DNA from 4 places in the Emergencia sp. genome. Region 1 is predicted to be linked to each of the others. Evidence: riboswitches for the same ligand, from Rfam matches in the RefSeq annotation. Region 1 holds a riboswitch; each other region holds the start of a gene.
What was found. Region 1 has a riboswitch for cyclic di-GMP ahead of ACMQ5W_RS08735 (Cna B-type domain-containing protein). Riboswitches for the same ligand answer to the same signal wherever they lie in the genome.

Region 1 (5,421 bases):
TCAGTGGAATTAACATTTCCATTCCTGTGGCGACAATTATCGCTGCAGCAATTTCCATCGCTTATACGGCAATGGGCGGATTCTTTGCAGTCGTCTGGACAGACGTAGCGCAGCTGGGCATTATGATTCTCGGCGTATTCATTATCGGCCCGATTATCGGTCTGACCATGGTAGATGGCGGTATGGATACGATTATCACGACCTATGAAGCAGAGGGAATGACCATTACCAATCCGTTAGCAGGAGGGGTGACTGTGGGTATTGTCGGAACGGTACTGACTTACTTCTTGACATCTCCTGGCGATCCAACTATGCCGCAGAGGGCTTTGTCGGCAAAGGATGCAAAGACCGCGAGGTTCTCCTTTACAACGACGGGAATCATCGCACTGCTCTTTGGCGTTTCCATTCTCATCATCGGTGGAGCAATCCATGTTTTAATGCCGGGAATCGAAGCAAAAGATTCTGTGCTGCCATTGTTCATTGCTACGTACTATCCGCCAGTCATCAAGGGAATCTGTTTAGCAGGAACGGTAGCAGCTGTCATGTCGTCCTTTGACTCTTTCTTGATTCTGGCGACGACCCATATCATGTACGATATCGGAAGAACGTTCAAACCGGATATGCCTGAAGAAAAGATTTCAAAAGCGCTGCCGAAGCTGACGATTATTATCGGCATACTGGGCATTATCGTGGCATTGTTCATTACAAGTCTACTTGACTATCTGACCGCAGTATTCAGCATCGTAGGTTCTGCTTTGGTACCAGTGCTGGTAGCTGCCCTGTTCTTTAAATATAAGACGTCAAAAAGAGCTGCTACCTTATCCATTATCCTGGGCGGCGGCATCCCGGCTGTTCTATTCTTTACCGTAGGATACGATGTACCGCTGGGCGACCCGACATTCATCGGTGTGGGAGCATCTATTTTGACTTTGATTATTGGCTCGCTGATTTGGAAGGATAAAGTCAGCGTAGAAGAGAAAGCGGCATAAGCTTAGTAAGGTGGTGTTAATTTGAAATTTTGTCTAATTGATGCAGGTATTTTTATAGATAAACCGGAACTATTGGATCCGTTGAGGGCCATAGGCGAAGTAGAAGTCTTCAATGGCATACCTGCAGGAACGGAAGAAGTTATCGAACGGGCAGGTGATGCCGACGTTATCGCTTTCGGGTTGATGCAGTTTACTGAGGAAATGCTGGACGCTCTCCCAAAATTGAAGATACTTCAATTTATCGGCACAGGCATGTGGAACTTTGTCAATGTCGATTACGCCGAGGGCAAAGGAATCAGAGTGCTCAATATTGACGGCTACGGAAGTAATGCGGTTGCGGAATTCGCAACTGCCATGGCATTAGCGCTGGCAAAAAATATCCCTTCTGCCGACAGGGTATTGAAAGAGGACAGATGGAGCATCGACGGTTTGATGGGTAAGGAAATGAAAGGATCTACAGTCGGTGTTGTCGGCACCGGGAGCATCGGGCGCTTATCCGCAGAAAAGTTTGCAGCACTGGGAGCTGAAGTCATAGCCTGTGATATCTATGAAAGCGATTATTTAAAAGAAAATTACAATATTCAATATAAATCCATGAAAGAAGTTTTTATGGAGGCAGATATTGTAACCTTACATATGAAAGTAACGGAAGAAAATGAAAGGATTATCGATCAAAAATTATTATCGCTGATGAAAAAAGACGCACTTTTAATCAATGTAGCCAGAGCGGAATTGGTCAACACAGAAGATTTATATAAAGCGTTGATTTCGGGGAATCTGGCTGGCGCCGCCATCGATGTATATGACAGCGAGCCGCCAACGGCGAGGGATTATCAGCTTGCTCAGCTGAAAAATGTTATCGCCACACCGCACATCGGCTATTATACTCAGGAAGCTAATGACAACTCGATCAAAATGACGGTCTCCTCTATCTTAGCCGCTCTATAGGCTTTAGGTGGAGTCTGGAAAAGGAATGTTTGGCATCATTCCTTTTCTTTTTTACAACATTTAAAATGGCTGCAAAATAAGCTCAATATGCATAACACCATTGAGGAGATGGGTTATGCAAATCGAGGCTGACGAAGGCAAAAACTTAGAAGTATTAGTGAAACAAACATTTTGCATAACCCTAGAAAGCGTAAATTCCGCCAAATCGGCAATCGGCTTTAGATTCAGTCGTTTCAGGGCAAAGGGGGCAGACTCGCCGCTATTTGCTGAAAAGTTAAAGTAACGAATTTCAAAAATTGACTTGCCTATCTCGCTCAAAAATAGTATAATAATCCCGTTATAGGCACAAGACTGTTCACAGCTTAATATTTCAAGTTGGTCAGGAGGTGAATTGGAATATGGCACAAGTTATCGTAAGAGAAAACGAAAGTTTGGAAAGCGCTCTGAAGAGATTTAAGAGATCATGCGCTAGAGACGGCGTTATGAGCGAACTTAGAAAAAGAGAGCACTACGAAAAGCCGAGCGTAAAAAGAAAGAAAAAGTCTGAAGCCGCTAGAAAAAAGGCTAAGAAATACTAGTCATTTAGGATCGAGGTGATATAAATGGCTTTGAAAGAACAACTTATGGCCGATTTTAAAGACGCGATGAAAGCCCGCGACGAAATCGCCAAGAATACAATCAGTCTCACCCGTGCGGCCATCAAGCAGTACGAGGTGGACAACAGAGAAGAACTAGACGATGCAGGCATTATTGCAATTTTATCTAAGCAAGTTAAAATGCGTAAAGATGCCCTCGCTGATTTTGAAAAAGCTGGAAGAACAGATCTAGTCGACGCATATAATCAAGAAATTGAAATTCTTAACCGCTATCTGCCTGAACAATTATCGAGAGAAAAAGTTCTTGAGATTGTAAAAGAGACTGCAGCCTCACTTGGAATCGAAGGAGGCAAGCAGAACATGGGTAAGCTGATGGGATCCGTCATGGGTAAGGTCAAAGGCCTTGCTGATGGGAACCTGGTCAAAGATGTCGTGATGGAATTTCTTTCATAATATCTGACTTACGGACAACCTGGTAGAAATACCAGGTTGTTTTTTTATTCATAGGAAATATCAAAGAACGCATCTTGCAGAGCGTCGCTCCTTGTGGGCGACATTTGGAAATAGGAATCTTTGATACCGCCATTTCCACTTTTTTTATCCATTTAATTCCGGTTTAGGGCGGTAAAGCCCGGCTTGTGCAAACTGTATTGAAAAAATTATCTGAAAAGGATATTCTGTCTGTAGATATATAAAGCAGAATGGAAATCTGCTGTGGCGGAAAGAACTAGTACGCTTTGATATCTGATGTCAGATGCAGAAGTAATCTGCACAAAATATGAAAAAGGAGGAATCTTGCCAAAGCCGGCGAAAGCCGGTGACGGAAAACTAAAGGGCCTTACCATCCCCATGGTTGGCAGCCAGTTGTCCGGGCACGGACATATGCCCGGTAAAAGCGGAAACTCCCGCAAGATGGGGAAGTTATGAAAAAATTAAGGAAGACAGCCAGTATTTTTCTCAGTTTCATGATTGTTCTGGGAATGATGCCAGCAATGGTCTTTGCAGGTGGAGGAGAGGTTCAGATCAGTAAAGACAGCAGTTCTCAGATCGGTCCATACTACGAGATCGTTGATACTGACGGTACATGGGCAGGTGAACCAACGCTAGAAGGCGCTACCCAGCAAAGCTATGCCGATGGCCAAGTAAAGGTAAACAAGACGATCAAAGGTACTGACCAGGAGAATGTCTTTGACATTGACTTAGAAGTTATCACTAAAGACGAAATCAAAACTACTGAGTTATCTGAAGATGCTGCAACTGTGTTAGTCATTGATACCTCTGGCAGCATGGACGACAGAAGCCGCCTTCCGGAGGCACAAAAAGCAGCGCAGGCATTCATCGATGAATTTGCCAAAAGCAATGCTCAGCGGAAAATTGCCATCGTTTCTTTCAGCGGCTGGGAAGATAAACACATCAGCGGAGCATCGACGAAACAGATGTGGACTGATGCCAGCAATCTTAAACAGCAGGGCAGCGGACAGTGCGGTGCAATCAGCGGACTTTCTGCAAATGGCGGTACAAACATTGAAGCAGGCCTGCAGTTGGCAAAAAATCTTTTGGCGCAGGATGCAGTAAAAGATATCCGCAATAAGAACATCGTTCTTTTGACAGATGGTGTACCGACCTACGGTATCAGCAGTAAAGCAGACAGAACGTCTACTGAGGTCATTTGTCCAGACGGAAAGCACATGATCGGTAACGGACAGAAACTCAGTCACGACATTCATGGGCAGATTGAAAGCATGGATTTTGCAGGTATCAATCGTTATGCTGTCTATGTTGGCGATGAGGGACTGTATTGCTCTGAGAAAGGATGTCCTCTGCACAAAACCCAAGGCGGCTGGTGGGAGACTAATGTAAAAACTCCAGTGGGCACTTGGCTTAACCAATGCGGATTTACAACCTATACGACACAGGATGCAGGGCAGCTTACGAGTATTTTTGAACAGATCTCTGAGATGATTTTGCTGCAAGCGCAGGCATGGGTTCTTACTGATCCGATGGGAGAACATATCGACTTTGTAGAATTCAGCAGAGAAGCTAATCCGATTGGAGAATTTTCTTATAGTTCAAATTCGAAGACGATTACCTGGGATTTGAAGAAAGCGCTGCCAAAGGTACAGGAAGATAAGCAGTACACCTATCAGCTCAGTTATCGCATCAGATTAGATAATCTGGAAGCCGGATTTGAGTCGGAAAAATGGTACCCAACCAATGGAATCACTTCTATGACTTATCTGATCAAGGAAGCTGGCGATGACAGTCCGATTGAACAGAGTGATTTGAAAACAGCGTATTTTAATATCCCGTCGGTTAAGGGAATGACAGCAAGCACCAAGTTTCAGAAAGTTGACGAAAACAATCAACCGATGGAGGGTGTAGAGTTTGCGCTAAAGACCGCGGACGATGAAAACTTTGTTCAAAATGCTGTCAGTAATGAGGATGGAACACTGAACTTCACTAACATTCCATCAGGTCACACGTACATATTGTCAGAGACAAAGGCACCAGAAGGATATGTCAAGGCGCAGAATCAGGAATTCAGTGTAGCTTATGGCCTTGTCAGTGACATAGCGGGCGATGGAACCATTCAGAATCTGCCTGGTGTAACAAACTTTACTGTTAGTAAGATTTGGGAAGATAATGATGATCAAGAGAAAAAACGCCCTGAGTCCATCACAGTAAACTTGCTTGCAAATGGAAAAGTAATCCGCACTGCAACACTTGAAGCACCACCGTCTGAACAAGATGAAGGCGAGGATGAATCTTCAAAAGATAGTGATATAAATGGAGATGATGCAGTTCAAAAACCGGCAGAAGAGAATAGCGATGATGCGGTTCAGAAACCAACAGAAGAGAATAGCGATGATGCGGTTCAGAAACCGACA
Region 2 (5,421 bases), on a different contig from region 1:
CTTGATTCTGGCAGAATACTGATCCACTGTCTCTGTATCCACAAGGGCATAGCTGGAAAAATGTCCGGTCTCAAACACATAATATGACTTCCCCTCCTTTGCTACTTCCTTGCCTGACAGTGTCACATAGGTACCGTCGTCCGCTAAATACACCGCTTTTATTTCTTTACCCAGGAGCTGCTGTGGAATCGGAATCGCAATAGTGGCCTTTCCTTCGCCAAAGTCCGTAATCAATCCATTTGCATGCACCACTTTCAAATCCAGCAAAACGCTGTCTTCTCCAATGATTTTCTTCTGCGTCTCAGTCGGCTCTTCCACAACCTCGGCGATAACAGTGACTTTGTCCCCTTCTGTGTCCTTAGAGATGGCAGCTAGCGCTTCGTTATCAAAGGAAACTTCTGCACTGGCAGTTTTGATTGTCAGCGATGCATCTGTCTTCTCTGCGATTTCTTTAATCGTCTCCGCTGGAAGCTCCGCCTTTATTACCGATCCGCTGCCTTTTGGAACTTCAATGGCCACCTCGTCAGCTTTCTTCTCGATTGCCTGCTCAACTAGCTTCTTTGCTGTCTGATCAGTAATTACTGCAGTCGTCTCATTGCCGCTAGTCGTAGTCTGTGCCTCTGTCTTAGTAGTTGTCGTTTCTCCAGTGTCGTCCGTCGTCACGTCTGGCTTAGCAGGCGGCACGATTACTGGTCTGTAAATCTCCTTGACCGCATATTTGCCAGTTCCATCGCTGACACACTCATAGCCTTCGGCAACGTACTGGCTGACATCCTGTGGGAAGGTGCCAGAAACGACACCTGTGGAAGTTGGTGTCTGCAAACTCCCTGCAATCGCCTTATCCAGGGTTACTGTTTCTTTCAGTTGCCAATAATTGTGCTCCAGGTCGATCTTGGCACCGGTTTCAATCGATACATCCTTAATCAGTTCTCCATCTGCATCGCCCGAGTTCAAAATGATGTTGTTGTTGATTTTGATGTCCGCAGAAGCCAGAACCTGCCCCAGTCGAAAGGCTCTATCTGACGCATTTTCTATTATGTTGGATTCTACAGTAATTTTGCCTCTTATCCTGCTATCATGAATTACTTGCTGTGTGTTTTGAACTAAGTCGATTGTACTTTGCATTGCAACAGCATTATGAACTGTATTCTTGAATACATTTCCGCTAACGGAAACCTCTGTATGATCCCCACATCCCGCTAGATAAATCGCCTGAAACGCTCGATCAACGATGTTATCTTGAATTCTGATCCTGCCAAAGGTATGATAACCCTGTTCGACAATTTTAATGGCTGCCGCATTGCTCCCCGAATTAGACAAATCGAAGTGACAATTTTTAATTTCCAGATTGTCCACAGTCCCATAGCTTGCACCACCTGGGTCATTCCCCCAATAAGCTAAGTCTATACCCGGTTTATTCTCACTGTTGACAAAATATAGGCCATCAAAAATAATATCTGATAAATCAATTCGGCCTATATAGCCATCGGCTTCATTTACCACGATATCTTCGCCTGTTACATAATTGACCATCTTCTTATCTGTAGCATTATGTCCCGGCTCTACTGTTATATTTTTCAGTTTGGCATCTGGTTGTCCTACAAAGGAAATATGCTTCAGTGACCTCCTATATCTACCCTTTTCCTTATCATCAATGACCTTATCGATAGTCCTATTTCTGATTTCCAGCTTTTCATAGTTACCTGGTGCGAAGTTGAGTGTCGTATAATCCACCGCATAGTTCAGCGCTTTCTGCGCATTGATTGGTTTTACGTTGACCATGATGCCACCGGAACTGCCTGTGTTCTCAACGGTCAATTCCCCCTGTTGAGACAAATAAAATGGTCGAACTAAACCTCCGGCGGCTGTAACTGTTCTGCCATTCAAATCCAAAGTAATGTCATTCCTAACAATTACGCTCTGATTAGTCGTCGTATCTGTCAAGAGCTGAATCCTCTCCTCACCTTTTGCCTCTGCCGCAGCTTGCTCCAGGGACGGATAGGATTTGCCTGTATTCGCATTTGCGGCAACAGAAGCTGTAGCCTTGGTATAGACCGTATCTTTGATTATGTCGCCTGTTTTATCCTTATCCGGTTTATTGCGATATTTGTCACTTTTTAATACAATAAGAGAGTTTCCCAAGAATTTAAATTCTGCGTTTACCGAATACCCAAGAGTTAAAATTTCAGATTTTCTATTCCCGTCTTTGTCCTGAACGACCAAAGAAGATAGATTACTAATTACGGGATTACCCTTCTCGTCTAACTCATCATAAATCCTTGCTTTCACTTCTCCATTGCTATTTTTAAAGATACCGATAGGTGCTTTTCCCTCTGAGGTATAGTACCCGATACACTTTTCTAAATCATATTTATCATACGTATCAGAAGATGAGGTGAAAAGATCTTTAAAATACCCCTTATAGTAATATGTCAAATCCGAATATCTTACAGTTATAATAAACATATCATAATCATCATAATTCTGTAGTCTCAATTGACTAGCTGGTATTGTAATCTTAGTATTGTCAATGGCAGTTGGCTCTTCTATCTCATAATATTGATCCCCAATCTGGTAAGAGATTGATATTTTCTCTGATATATCATATTTATATTCCTCTTTACACTCTACCTGTAAATACACATATTGCTTCTGATCCAGGCTACACTTATTTGTAATTGATAAGTTATAATACTGACTGCTTCCAAATGACGGACTGTATTCTGTAGTCAAAGGAGTCATATTGTCTTTTTCCGTCCCCATCTTGACAGTCAAAACATCTGGGTTCAGTGACTCTCCTACCCCTGCAAACACCATTGTCGGCATGCAGCTCATGACCACTGCAATGCAGAGAAATGCTAGTAATAATTTCTTCATAACGTTTCCTTTCTTAAAAAACAAAAGAGCATGGCCGCAGCACATGCTCTTTTTGCGCAATAAAACAGAATTCATTCTTCTATGAACGAACTCAAATAATCTGTGCAACTGGCTGCCATCCGTAAAGGGGAAGGCCCTATAGCTTTGTGTCGCTGCCTTTCGACAGGTTTACCCAATCTTCAATTCTGGTTTCATTATACGATGTTTTTACTAGCGATTCAAGAACATTTGTTATCTTGTTATAATTTTCCAGTCTGCTCTGTCAGCCACTTTCACGGCCTATTCAAATATTGCCTTATCATACATTTATAACGACAAAAGACCGACGCATCCGCGCCGGCCCGTGTTAGCAGTATATACTATTTTCTGGCAGCTTTTCCGATTGCGAGACCTTTTGCATAAGCCTCTTCGTTCAGTGGAAGCAGCTGCGGTTTTTTCTTACCGATTTTGTTTCTGATGCCCTCTAAGATGACGTCTTCAGAAACGACTTCAGTATATCCGATGTATGCACCGAGCATGATGATGTTCAGTACCTTTGGATTACCCATCTCCAGAGCCATCTCTGTTACAGGAACTTCTACAACGGTGATATCGTCTCTTTCAATCTTGGATTTTACGATGGAACTGTTGATGAACAATGTTCCGCCCGCTTTCAGTTTTGGAAGGAATTTGTGCAGGGAAGGATCGTTCATGACGATCATGTCTTCCATCGCTTCCATAACTGGCGCACCGATTTCATCGTCAGAAATGACGACATAGCAGTTTGCTGTTCCTCCACGCATCTCAGCGCCGTAGGATGGGAAATAGGTAACGTGTTTATCTGTTGATTCGCAGGTTGCTGTTGCCAAAAGAGTTCCCAGCATCATGACACCCTGTCCGCCGAATCCGGCAACAAGTAAATTTCTTTCCATGATTATTCCTCCTTTGCCTTATCTCTGAATACTCCCAGAGGGAATTCCTTTAGCATATCCGTTTCTAAGAAGTCAAGCGCCTTTGCTTCGTTCAGTCCCCAGTTGGTCGGACAGGAAGTAACGATTTCTACCATGGAGAAACCTTTCCCTTCCATCTGATACTGGAACGCCTTTTTGATAGCCGCTTTGGTCTTGCGAACGTTGCCCGGCGTATTGCAGGAAGTTCTTTCAAGATAATATGGCGCTGTCAGCTGATTCAGCACTTCGCACATGTGAATAGGATAGCCATGTTCTTTCGGATCTCTGCCCTTAGGTGCGGTAGTCGCTTTCATACCGATCAAAGTGGTCGGTGCCATCTGTCCGCCTGTCATGCCGTAAATGCCGTTATTGACAAAGATAACAGTGAAATTTTCACCTCTGTTTGCCGCAGAAACGGTTTCACCTAATCCGATGGAGGCTAAGTCGCCGTCTCCCTGATATGTATAAACCAATGATTCCGGGCTTGTTCTCTTCAGACCTGTCGCTACTGCACAAGCTCTTCCGTGTGCAGAGATGTTCAAGTCGTGGCTTACATACAACTGTCCCAGTCCACAGCAGCCTACGCCTTCACAGCGAACTAATTTGTCCAACATGCCCAGTTCTTCAGAAACCTCACCGATCAATTTATGTATGGTTCCGTGCATGCAGCCAGGGCAGAAACCAGATACTGCATCTGGCTTGATACCAATGGTTCTCTTATATACCTTTTCCATTATAATACCTCCTTTGCCAGTTCACGAGCTGCTCTCATGACTCTTTCCTTTGTCATAAGTTCTCCGCCTGAACGCAGACATTCTTTGATTGGGCATCTTCCATGAACGGCATGGTCGATATCCCATACCATCTGTGCCGGGATGGACATTTCTACATCCAGGATGCCTTTTACTCTGTCAAAATCAAGGTTCTCAAAGGATTTGTAAGGGAACGGATGAATTGCGATCGGCCTGATCATTCCAGCTTTGATGCCTTCTGCTCTCAGCTCTTTTACTGCAACCTTTGCAATACGGCCAGAGATTCCATATGCAGTTAGAACGATTTCTGCATCGTCCATCATGATTTCTTCCACTCTGACATCTTTGTCTACCCAGGACTTGTATAATTCAGCTGCTGCCATATTGACAGGCTCAAAACTGCCGCCAACACCGCCTGGAAGAATTCTCACTTGTTCTTCCGGCTTATGTCCTACTGCAGATACACTGCGGCGTGCTTCCTTCATTGCAGCAACTTCTTCTGCAGTCTTCATAGGAGGAAGTTCAACTGGCTCCATCATGGTGCCCATGACGCCATCAGTCAAAACTAATACCGGGTTGTTATCTCTTTCAGCAAGATCAAATGCTTCGTAAGTCATATCGACAGCTTCCTGGACCGTAGATGGTGACAAAACGATCATCTCAAAACCGCCATTTCCGGAGGCCTTTGTCGCCTGCAGGTAATCCTGCTGTGCCGGCTGGATTGCGCCGATACCAGGGCCGCCTCTGCCTACGTTTACATAGACGATCGGTAAACGTGCAGCAGCACAATAGGATACGCCTTCACTGTAAAGGCTGATACCTGTACTTGAAGAAGAACTCATGGATCTGGTTCCTGTCTGAAC
Region 3 (5,421 bases), on a different contig from region 1:
GCAAACCACATGACAGCGCCATTGGAGGACGGCAGCGGTGCGGCGGCATGCATGGTTCAGGCTATGGAAGACGCCGGAGTAACTGCAGAACAAATCGGTTATGTCAACGCTCACGGCACTGCAACGCCGATGAACGACAGGTGCGAGACTCTGGCTGTAAAATCGGCCTTTGGCGATGCAGCATCAAAGCTGTTGATGTCATCTACGAAGTCCATGACTGGACACCTTTTGGGCGCATCTGGAGCGGTGGAAGCACTGTTCACTGTATCAGCCCTTGCAGATCAGTTTGCACCGCCGACAGTAGGCTACAAAGTAGCCGACGAAGCGTGCGATCTCAACGTAGTGCCTAATCAGGGCAAGCAGATGGAAACAGAATATGCCATGTCTAATTCACTTGGATTTGGCGGTCACAACGCATCAATTATCTTCAGGAGGGTATAATAATGGAACTAAATTCTAATCAGATTCAGGAGATTATTCCCCATAGATATCCTTTTTTGCTGGTAGATAAAATCATCGACATGGAAGAGGGCAAATGGGCGAAAGGCATCAAATGTGTCACCGCCAATGAGATGCAGTTTCTGGGGCATTTTCCCGAGAAACACATCATGCCGGGGGTTTTGATCATGGAGGCGCTGGCGCAGACTGGGGCTGTTGCCATCCTCTCACAGCCGGAGAACAAAGGCAAAATCGCCGTCTTCGGCGGCATCAAAAACTGCCGATTTAAGCAGCAGGTGGTTCCTGGCGACGTTCTGGATCTTTACTGTGAGATGACAGAAATCCGTGGGCCAGTAGGCTTTGGTAAGGCAATTGCTAAGGTTGGCGATAAAGTTGCCGCCCAGGGCGAGATATCATTTGTGATCACAGGAGAATAAGGCAATTGCAAATTTTCTAAAATTTTGATAGAATAGGTTAAGAAATAAAGCGCAAGAAATGGAGAGAGATATGCTGGAAAAGAATTTTTCTGATATTTACACGAAATTCAAATTGAGTTTGTACTCCAAAGTGTTCAATCAGGATATTGAAGTGGAGGATGCGCTCTCGTCCATGGAGGTACTTTGTGTCGAGACCATTTATTCTCTGGGGAGGCCGACTATCAACGAGTTCGCCTCTTTTGCGAAGATTTCACCTCCCAACGCTGCGTACAAGATCAACAGCCTGGTCAAGAAGGGCTATGTCCGCAAAGTGCAGAGCCAGGAGGACAAGCGAGAGTATTATCTTGAAATTACGGATAAGTACCGCAAGACTTACGGTGTCACCTACGATTATATCGGTACTGTGATGCAGAGAATCCGGCAGAGGTTTTCACCTGAAGAGGTGAAGGAATTGGAAGAGATTCTCGGTGTCATCGACGATGAGTTGATGCCAGAGGTCAAGCTGGAAGAAGAATAATAATCATGATTATGTAAGGAACAGTTTCAGACGACTGTTCCTTTTTTTATTATGTAGGAAATATCAAAGAACGTACCTTGCGAAGAGTCGCCCCTTGTGGACGACATTTGAAAATAGGAATCTTTGATTCCGTCATTACGGTCAGAACGCTCGCCACTCCTGCCTTCAGACGTTTTGCAATCGCTGGACACCCCCGCCCCGGTGTGATTCACTTTTTTCATATATCATAATTTAGAGAATGTTTTGCTAATACAACTTGCAAAAATCTACCGGGGGGGGGTATAATCATATTGGATAGATTGTCCCCTCGGTGCCTGCCGGAAGTTATGCGAAATGGCATACCGGATGGCAGGTCACCTTTCTTAAGCAGAGCAGGGGATGATTGGCATATCATGCAGATAAATAAGACGATGTGGGTAAACCTGCCGAAAGGCCGGGGCACAAAACTATAGGGCCTGTTCTGAGAGGATGGCAGCCAGTTGCGGACAAAGAAGTGACGAGCAGACCCGTATGTCTGTTTTTTTATTATGTAGGAAATATCGATGAAGTCGATATTGACGGAATATCAAAGAACGTACCTTGCGAAGAGTCGCCCCCTGCGGGCGACATATAGAAATAGGAATCTTTGATTCCGTCATTTCCACGTTTTTTATTGCTGTCATATAGTCAGATGCAGCATATAAACAAATTGGAAAGGGTGATTGGAAGAGAATGGCGTTACTTTGGGTACAGTCACATATTTTATTAGTCTGTTTAACACTGGGAAGCATTGGTGGATGCGTTTGGCTTTCGATTTTTCGAGAAAGACTGAAACTTCATGGTGTGATGATTCCCGTTATGTCAGTTCTGCATTCAATGGCTGGAATGATCTGCGTCAGGCTGTTCGCCAGTATCGAATCCTGGGGAACGCCTTTGTCCAGCGGGCAGAGTTTATTTGGCAGTATATTTTTATTGCCGTTGTTTTACTTAGCAGGGGCAAAGATCTTTCGACGCAGGATTTCTGACGTATTTGATGTATTTACCATGTGTACCGTTACAACTTTGTTGTTTGCACGGATTGCATGTATCTTTTCAGGCTGTTGTTACGGCATGCTTTTTCCGGGAAGTGAATCTATCCGCTGGCCGACGAGGGAGATTGAACTGATTTTCTACATCATTTTGCTGATCGTTTTGTATCGCAAAAATCGCAGTGTTTCACATCAAGGAGAAATATGGCCGATTTATATGATTTCTTATGGCCTATTCCGATTTGTGGTGGAATGGATGCGGGAAGAAAAGGCTATCTTGGGATTCTTCCATTATGGGCATATATGGGCAGTATTAAGTATCGTGATAGGATTTTCCGTGTATTTTGAAGTAAAAAAAAAGAAGAAATAGTAATAGATAGAATATTAAAAGGAGAAAGAACATGATAGGTGGAATTTTGAAACGTATGCTGGCGCAGATGTTGGCACTGCTGCTGATATTCAGCCTGATGCCAGTGATTGGCCCGTCAGACGTGTTTGCGGCTGAACAAATCGAAGGCGCTGGCCTGACTGATACAGGAATTGGACTTTCTGTAGATGGTGGGACATGGTTTGCTGAGGGCACGGATATTGAAGGGTATGTAACAGGTAGTAAGAATGCGCTGGGTTGTGATAGTGAGGGAAAAACAACCCTTACGATTACTAACAATAAAGCAAATAAAGCGACTTTGGCATTCTCCTATACCATTGTGAATAAAGGAACCATCGTGATAGATGGAGAAACTGTTACTCAGACAGGAAACTTTCAAAAAGAACTGGATTCTAATGTGTCAATTACCATAGTGCTGACGACCCCAGAGAACTACGTGACTTCTATTTCTATACAGAACATGGAACTTTTGCAAGAAGTTTCTCCTTCTACAACTTTCGTAACGTCTGAAAATGGTACCTATACTGTAGACGGAACTGAGTTGAGTGAGGAAATAGAATATAACAGACATGCATCTGTGGGGTATGTGTTGGAAGCAACTCCCGATGTAGGATATAAATTTGCGGGCTGGTATCAGAATGGAAGTTTTCTTTCAGAAAAACAAGCGTATACATTGAAGACGGATACTGATGCGAGGATCAGTGCTAAATTCGTTGCTGATACAGCACCGACACTAAAGGTGGGCAAAGATAAGTATTATGATTGGCAGCAAGCCTTCAATGCAGCGTATTTGTCGGCTACCGATAAAATTGTTACAGTATTGCAAGACAGTGTAATGGAGGGGAACTATACCATTCCTGATGGGGTTACTTTGCTGGTGCCTTTTAATGCTGCAGGAGACTGCTATACGGAAATTCCCAAAAGCGTATATAATTATGGGTATGGGACGAGAAGCGAATATTGCAGACTGACGGTGAACGGTACACTGACTGTTAGTACAGGTGGTGCAGTCAGTGTCAGTGCCATGCATTGTTCGATGCAAAATTATACTGGAACCACGGGCGGAGCATACGGTCACCTGGTTCTCGGTAAGAATGGAGAAATAGATGTTCAAGAGGGGGCGTCTCTGTATGCCTATGGCTATATTACCGGCGACGGAATCATCGAGGCAAGATTAGGTGCGAATATTTATGAGTACTTTCAGATTATGGACTGGAGAGGCGGTTCTGCAGCTTCTAACATGCTGAAAGATAACAATAAGGTACACAGAACATTCGTATTTTCACAGTACTATGTGCAGAACATTGAGGCAAAGTTGCAGCTCTATAGTGGCGCAGTAGAAAATATCGTGACGTCGGTTACCGCTTCGAAAGTCACTGAGACTGTAACAGTACCGTTTTTAGGCACTGATGGGCTCTTTGAGCTGATGGGGGAAGGATACATCGAAAAATGGTATGACGGGACAACAGACCGCCTCCACATAGATTTTTATGGAGATGCAGCTTTGAATTCAATTTCTATGAGTGTTGGTGTAAGCGTATCTTCAAAAGATTTCGTGCTGCCAATTACAAACAATTTGTCAATTGGGGTGAATCAGGGGACCTTCGTTCTTAATGAAGAAGTTGAACTACTCCCTGGCGTAGAAGTAGCGGTTGCTGAAAATGCGACCTTAGAAGTCGCTGAGGGTAAATCCCTGTTTGTATATGACAGAGATAATTGGATCAATAAAAAATACGTCTTTAACAATACTGATTTCAGAGCTGTCGGCTTTACTCCTTCCACGATATATAAGCGCACTCAATCAGATTTGAAAGACGCTATACTGGACATTAATGGAAACCTCATTGCTAAGGGCGGATTCTATACTACGAAAGCTGATATTGAAGAAACAGCAGATGGACCGAACATCATCAGCAGCAAGGGAACGGGCAAGATTCAAATTGTGACACCGTCAGATCCAGAGCGTAAGTTATATGAGGCTACGCAGGCAAACACAACGATAACTTACGAGGATGTTCCTATCTGTCCGGCTAGATTGAGAAACGCAGATGGAAGCTTTATGGAAACGGAAACTACGCAATCTGGTTTAAGCCTCTTTTACGCAGAGGGAGCATGGAAGCAGGAAGAAGTAAAAACCCCTAGTCCTAATGTCGATGGTGGAACTTATCAGACGAGTCAGAAGATAACACTGCAGACTGAAACAGAAGGGGCAGAGATTTACTACACCACAGACGGTTCGGAGCCGACTGTAGAGAGCAGTCTGTATACAGAACCTATTCAGGTCGCTGGCGAAGAAGGCAAGTCTGTTAAAACTGTGATTAAGGCTATAGCAACAAAGTCAGGCGCTATTGACAGCCCAGTAGCTGTATTTGAATATATCATTGAGATTCCGCACAAACATCAATGGGCAGAAGAATGGCAGTCTGATGACATTGCCCACTGGCATGAATGTACAGGATTGAACTGTCCGTTTACACAAAATAGTGAAAAAGAGGGATATGCGGCACACATAGAAGTCATCGACGAGGGAAAGGCACCGACCTGCACAGAAACAGGATTGACAGAAGGGAAGCATTGCAGTGTCTGTGGCAAGGTTTTGATTGAACAAGATATCATCGAAGCAACAGGACATAC
Region 4 (5,421 bases), on a different contig from region 1:
CAAGCTATCGCCTAGGTGGCAATATGCGGTCTGGATTTTGTTAGCGTGCAAAATTCTTTTGCCAGCCCGGTTGATGGGGCGGTATTTGAGCGTGACGCTGGCAGCAGGGATAGAAGCAATCAAAATGACGGCAGAATCGACTCTCTCCTCGGCTTACAGCCAGCAGTGGATCCCCATCGGTCAAAATACATCTGTTTTGCCTTTTGTTAATAAGGCACCAGAGTCTGTCACGGACTGGCTCTTTGTCTTATATGTGACGGGGGTGTTGATTTCATTATTGTACTATGGTCTGTCCTATGTGCGGCTGCGCAGGATTCTGCGGCGCAGCAAGAGGGCAGAGGCGGTACTTCTGAAAAAGGTGGAAGAGATTTGCGCGCGATATGCCCTCAGCGGCTGTGAAGTCGTCACAGCAGAAGGAATTCCTTCTGCATTTGTCTGCGGCTTTTTCAGACCACTTTTGGTAGTTCCAGAGGGGGCAGATATTGATGAAAAGATTTTGCTCCATGAGCTTCTGCACAGGACCTATGCGGATGCTTTGCAGAATGCATTTTGGTGTATCCTGCGGGCACTGCACTGGTGCAATCCGTTTCTGCAATATGTCTTTCATCGCATCGGAAACGACATGGAGAGTTTGTGCGATCAGAGGGTTTTGGAGGAACTGGAAGGGGAAGAGCGCCGAGCGTATGGCAAAATTCTGCTTTCTATGACGGATGAGAAATATGCCAGGGCTCCGGGTACGACCTCTATTTCCAATGGCGGAAAAAACATCAAAAGGCGCATTGAAGCCATTGCCCGCTTCAAGAAATATCCCCGTGGGATGGCGTTGGTTTCGGTCTGCGCTTTGATCGTGCTGGCGGCGTCAATCTTTGCCGGAAGTGAGGCGAGCGGCTACGAGACGGATTATCCTGACCTGACCGATTATCGTTCAAAGGTGATGATGGCGGAGGCGAGGATGAACGGATGCACGACGCCGGCAGGTGCGATTGATACTTGGGTCAAGGGCAAGGTGTTCAATCTGCCGAGCTATCTGGCGGCTGTGACGCCTAGCGGCCAACAGGAAGAATTACATAGACAGGTGGAGAAAGGAATGGATTTTTCTTCTGCTATTTCTCATGGGCTGAAGGACGTTCCGTTCTCCGACTATGCGGTATATAACCTGCAGAAAGAAAATGAGCATTGTTATACGGCTCTGGCAGTGATCGAGGGACAGGAGGGATATGAAACGCGGCCCGTACTGACAATCCCTTTGATGATAGAAAAGGATAACGACTGGACGGTAACGCAGAGCGGAAAGATGAACATATATAAATCTCTTTCAGGCATTGGGATTTACTGGGGGTTTGAGGAACTGCCGGGCGCTGTGACATCGGAGGGCAAAGGAAAGACGGGAATCGTCCGTATCAAAGAGCAGACCATCCGTACAGTGGATAATCAGACACAAAATCAGGAGGATTTCTTTGCAGACATGATGGGGAATGGATATTCTTTTGATGTGCGCGCCAAGCGGTCTGCGAAATTTTCCATGGAGAGAATGTTCGTCTGGGGCCAGTATCAGGACTGTAGAAGTGAAGCGGAGCAAAGTAACGTCAAAGTGATTGGAATGATGGCAGCTGTACTTAAACACATGTCTGACGATATTTCAGCGGATCTCATAAAAGAAGAATATCTTGGACAGGAGACCAGTGGGAACAGCAGTGACGGTGTCGGGTATGATTACCGGTATATAGAGCAGCCTTGGGAGGGAAATTTTGACGGGCTGAACTTTCTTTTGTGGGGTTCATCTGATAGTGAACTCGCTAGTTTTGAAGGTTTTGAAACTAGAATTTACCAAGACGGCAAACTGCTGGATACTTTGAGGATCAAGAGGGGGGCGAAGCTATGAACTACTTGAGTGCCATTGGGAAGATCAGCTGGGGATATATTTTCATCTACATCAGCTTGAACCTTGGAACGATAAATATCTTTCCCGCCTGGGCAGGTTTTCTGCTGATCTATCTGTCATTGGACGCAGTGGCAGAGATGCAACCATCGGCAAAACTGCTGAAACCCTTTGCCCTGCTTTTGCTGGCAGAAGATCTGGCAGAATGGGTGCTGAACATATTTTCTATGACACCAGATTTGTATTGGATTGACGTGTTCGCCAACGTGATCATCCTCTATTTTCACTTCCAGCTTCTGACGAACCTTGCGAACATCGCAGAAGGTCAGGGATCTCAGTACGCAGAGAGACTGAAAAAGCTGCGCAGTGTACAGACGGTATTTATGACGGTGATAGCGTTGATTCCCGTCAGCAAGAGAGCTGCGATCACTTTGGCAAAAAGCGGTCTCGTTGTCTTTGGCATCGGACTGTTCGGCGTAATCGTAATGCTTGTTATTTGCGTGACGCTGTTTCAGTACAAAAGGGAACTGAGAGGGATGGAGCAGAACGCTTCATTGGCAGCGGAATGAAGCACTCTGCAGACTGTGCTTTTAACCCCTATTGCTGCAAAAAAATGCGAAAGCACCTAAAAAATCTGTCTTCTGCAAAGGGAGTCTATTTGCGACGATGGCTGTAACCGTTGAAACTTCGTGGTATCCTTCGCTCAGGCCACCATTACAGCCTCTCAACGGCCAGGATATTTAGGTGCTTTTGGCCTTTTTTGATAAAATGACAGGTAAAACCGTATCAAGGGCAGCTTACCTGATCCCTCTGGTTACCTGGCTCGCCATCCGTGTCTTTGCGTGATACTGCTTCGCGCCAAGATTTGAACAGCGGTTGAATAGAAGTGCGTAATAGGGTGGAAACTGATATTGACAAAATACCTGGGGGGGGGTATACTGTAGAAGAAAGAATTAAATATTTGGTAAAGCTGTCGAAAGGCAGTGACACAAAGCTATAGGGTCTTCCCTTTACGGATGGCAGCCAGTTGCACAAATTAGGTGGTTCTAGTTATTATGATTAGGGCTGTTTTTTGTATGGAAGGGAAGAACTTTGTGAATCGGGTTCTTCTTTTTTATTTGTAATGGTATATTTTAAATTTACTAAGTTAGGAGATGTTTAAAATTAAAAAGTACGTTTATAAGTTATTAACAGTTGTGCTGGCGCTTATGGTGGTGCTGAATACATCGGCTATTGGAGTGCTGGCAGGGAGCAACGGTTCAGTTGAGGCGACACCAGAACCAAGGGATTATGCGTTTTCAAATGGGACGATTACTGGACTGAAGACAACATATTTGGATGGACTGACTGACGAACAGAAGCAGAACATTAGACTGGAGATACCAGGAGAAATTAATGGGGAAAAGGTTACTGCGATTGGAGATAGTGCGTTTTCAAAGTGGTACAATAAGAAATATGATGGATATGATTTTGCATCATTGGATTTAAGTAAGGCAACCTCATTAGAAAGTATAGGAAAGGATACCTTTTATTCCTGTAAGAAATTAACTGGAGATTTATGTATTCCGGATACTGTAACCCAGATAGGAGAAAATGCTTTTAGAGAGTGTAAAGCATTTGATGGGACTTTACATCTGCCTAAAAACGTGAAAGTAATATCTAAATATGCATTTTATAATTGTAGCTTTACTGGAAGTTTGGAACTTCCTTCTAACCTAAAAAACATTGGTGATAGTGCCTTTAGACAGAGTTCGGCAAAAGTCAGCTTTACTGGGGAACTGATTCTGCCTGAGAGTGTGATAACGATTGAGGTAGCGGCTTTTTCTGGACAACAAGGATTTTCGGGAGTAGACTTGTCAAAATGCGTAAATGTCACGAGCATTCCAAGTGGCGTCTTTAGATACTGTAATTTTGAAAAGCTAATTATTCCTGAGAACATTCAGACCATTGGACCGAGTGCCTTTGCCGAAAATTCTGCATTGAAAACAGTGTACTTGCCTGAGAGAAAAAATCCAGAAAATGCTGATTTTGTTGCGGAATCAGCATTTGACTCAACTGCGAGTGATTGTGATATAATCTGCAAAAATGAAGATTATGATTATATACACGGGAAGCTCAAGTCCATTGCACAAGGCAAATTGACCTTCCCTGTCACGATATCCTTTAGTGATGATAAGAGTAACACATATGATGATATAGAACGCTTGTATAAGCGCACATATAATTATATAAAACAAAGTGATGGTTCGTGGAAAACAGATACAGCATATACATTTCCCCCAGTGAAAGGGGAAACGAAGAAAGTATGGAGTGTAGAAAAGGACGTAAATAAAGCCGTACGCGAAGGAGATACCATTTCTGAGAAAAAACCAACTCAAACTTTATATGCTGTAAACGGCATTATTGATCCAGTGATTGAATACAGTGAAGGAATTGATAAAGTATATGATGGGAAGCCGGCTAAATTGACTGTAACTGCAATGCATCCAGATATCAAGACCAGTGGTCCATACTATATGGGGGACAAAGTATACTATTATACTTGGAAGTTACTGCAGATTGGTAAGACCGAAACTATTTTACAGGGGATGAATGTAAATGTATGTGAGCTTACAGATGTATATGCCCCAGGACAAGCAATAGGTTGTGAAGTGACTGTACAAGCGTGTACATTAGTACCAAGTTCAAGCAGTAAGGTGACAGCGCAAGCAGTACCTTTCTATACAGAAAAACATACTTTTACGATAAAAATAAGCCAGGCAGAACCAATGGTTAACCCAAACATAGCCTCCGGTGTATACCAAATGACCTCGGGCAATACCGCTTTACCTGAGATAAAGTTATCCGATGGAGACACCCCAGGAGCGATTGCATGGAAGTCTGGTCAGAAGCTTCATGAAGGTGCAGGAAGCTATGAATGGACTTTTACCCCAGAGAAGAATTCACAGGGACAATATAATTACAAGCCTATGGAAGGTACAGTAGAATTATATTGCACCACGAAAAATTTTGATGACGACTTTGTCAATGGAAAAATCGAAGCATTACCATCTATTGAAGAAAATCAAGAGGCAACTGAGGCGCAAAAAAAAGATATTCTCGATGCCTATGCTGCATATCAGATAGCTAGTGATGAGATTAAGGCTGCTGTCAATGAAGAAGCACAACAAAAGATGTTAGATGCGGTTGCAAAGATTCCACAATTTGAAACAGCCACGGAGGGACTTGCCGTTAAGAATGAGCAGGATTTGCTGACGAATTTAACAGCAAAAGACGCTGCTGTTGTGAAAGACTCAGATGATACCAAATGTACCCTCAAGGTTGTTTCATCTGAAGTTCAAAATCCAGAAGATACCGTGCAGAATGCCATAGCAGAGGCGGCAGGCAGCGAGGCAAAGGTGGGTGGCCACTTTGACGTCCAGGTGGTAAAAACTATAGAAAGTGGTTCAAGTCCGGCCACAGAAATTTTGACCACCGTTAAGAAGCCGTTGAAACTTGTCTTTAATGTCCCGAAAGCACTTCAGTCTGCCAATCGCAAATTC

Region 2: linked by a shared signal. The riboswitch ahead of ACMQ5W_RS09790 (hypothetical protein) and the one ahead of ACMQ5W_RS08735 (Cna B-type domain-containing protein) in region 1 are both predicted to bind cyclic di-GMP.
Region 3: linked by a shared signal. The riboswitch ahead of ACMQ5W_RS01490 (prolipoprotein diacylglyceryl transferase family protein) and the one ahead of ACMQ5W_RS08735 (Cna B-type domain-containing protein) in region 1 are both predicted to bind cyclic di-GMP.
Region 4: linked by a shared signal. The riboswitch ahead of ACMQ5W_RS09770 (leucine-rich repeat protein) and the one ahead of ACMQ5W_RS08735 (Cna B-type domain-containing protein) in region 1 are both predicted to bind cyclic di-GMP.

What each region holds. Positions count from the first base shown of each region.
Region 1 covers NZ_DBFWLQ010000010.1:58,642-64,062, reverse strand. Annotated here, with positions in the region: gene ACMQ5W_RS08760 (sodium:solute symporter family protein) at 1-989, shown strand, start outside; gene ACMQ5W_RS08755 (NAD(P)-dependent oxidoreductase) at 1,011-1,937, shown strand; gene ACMQ5W_RS08750 (hypothetical protein) at 2,053-2,220, shown strand; gene rpsU (30S ribosomal protein S21) at 2,336-2,515, shown strand; gene ACMQ5W_RS08740 (GatB/YqeY domain-containing protein) at 2,540-2,986, shown strand; cyclic di-GMP riboswitch class I at 3,321-3,405, shown strand; gene ACMQ5W_RS08735 (Cna B-type domain-containing protein) at 3,457-5,421, shown strand, end outside.
Region 2 covers NZ_DBFWLQ010000011.1:137,657-143,077, forward strand. Annotated here, with positions in the region: gene ACMQ5W_RS09790 (hypothetical protein) at 1-2,877, opposite strand, end outside; cyclic di-GMP riboswitch class I at 2,978-3,060, opposite strand; gene ACMQ5W_RS09795 (2-oxoacid:acceptor oxidoreductase family protein) at 3,237-3,788, opposite strand; gene ACMQ5W_RS09800 (thiamine pyrophosphate-dependent enzyme) at 3,791-4,540, opposite strand; gene vorB (3-methyl-2-oxobutanoate dehydrogenase subunit VorB) at 4,540-5,421, opposite strand, start outside.
Region 3 covers NZ_DBFWLQ010000002.1:197,222-202,642, forward strand. Annotated here, with positions in the region: gene fabF (beta-ketoacyl-ACP synthase II) at 1-441, shown strand, start outside; gene fabZ (3-hydroxyacyl-ACP dehydratase FabZ) at 444-875, shown strand; gene ACMQ5W_RS01485 (MarR family transcriptional regulator) at 946-1,392, shown strand; cyclic di-GMP riboswitch class I at 1,798-1,879, shown strand; gene ACMQ5W_RS01490 (prolipoprotein diacylglyceryl transferase family protein) at 2,230-2,769, shown strand; gene ACMQ5W_RS01495 (chitobiase/beta-hexosaminidase C-terminal domain-containing protein) at 2,801-5,421, shown strand, end outside.
Region 4 covers NZ_DBFWLQ010000011.1:131,399-136,819, reverse strand. Annotated here, with positions in the region: gene ACMQ5W_RS09780 (M56 family metallopeptidase) at 1-1,882, shown strand, start outside; gene ACMQ5W_RS09775 (hypothetical protein) at 1,879-2,448, shown strand; cyclic di-GMP riboswitch class I at 2,833-2,914, shown strand; gene ACMQ5W_RS09770 (leucine-rich repeat protein) at 3,034-5,421, shown strand, end outside.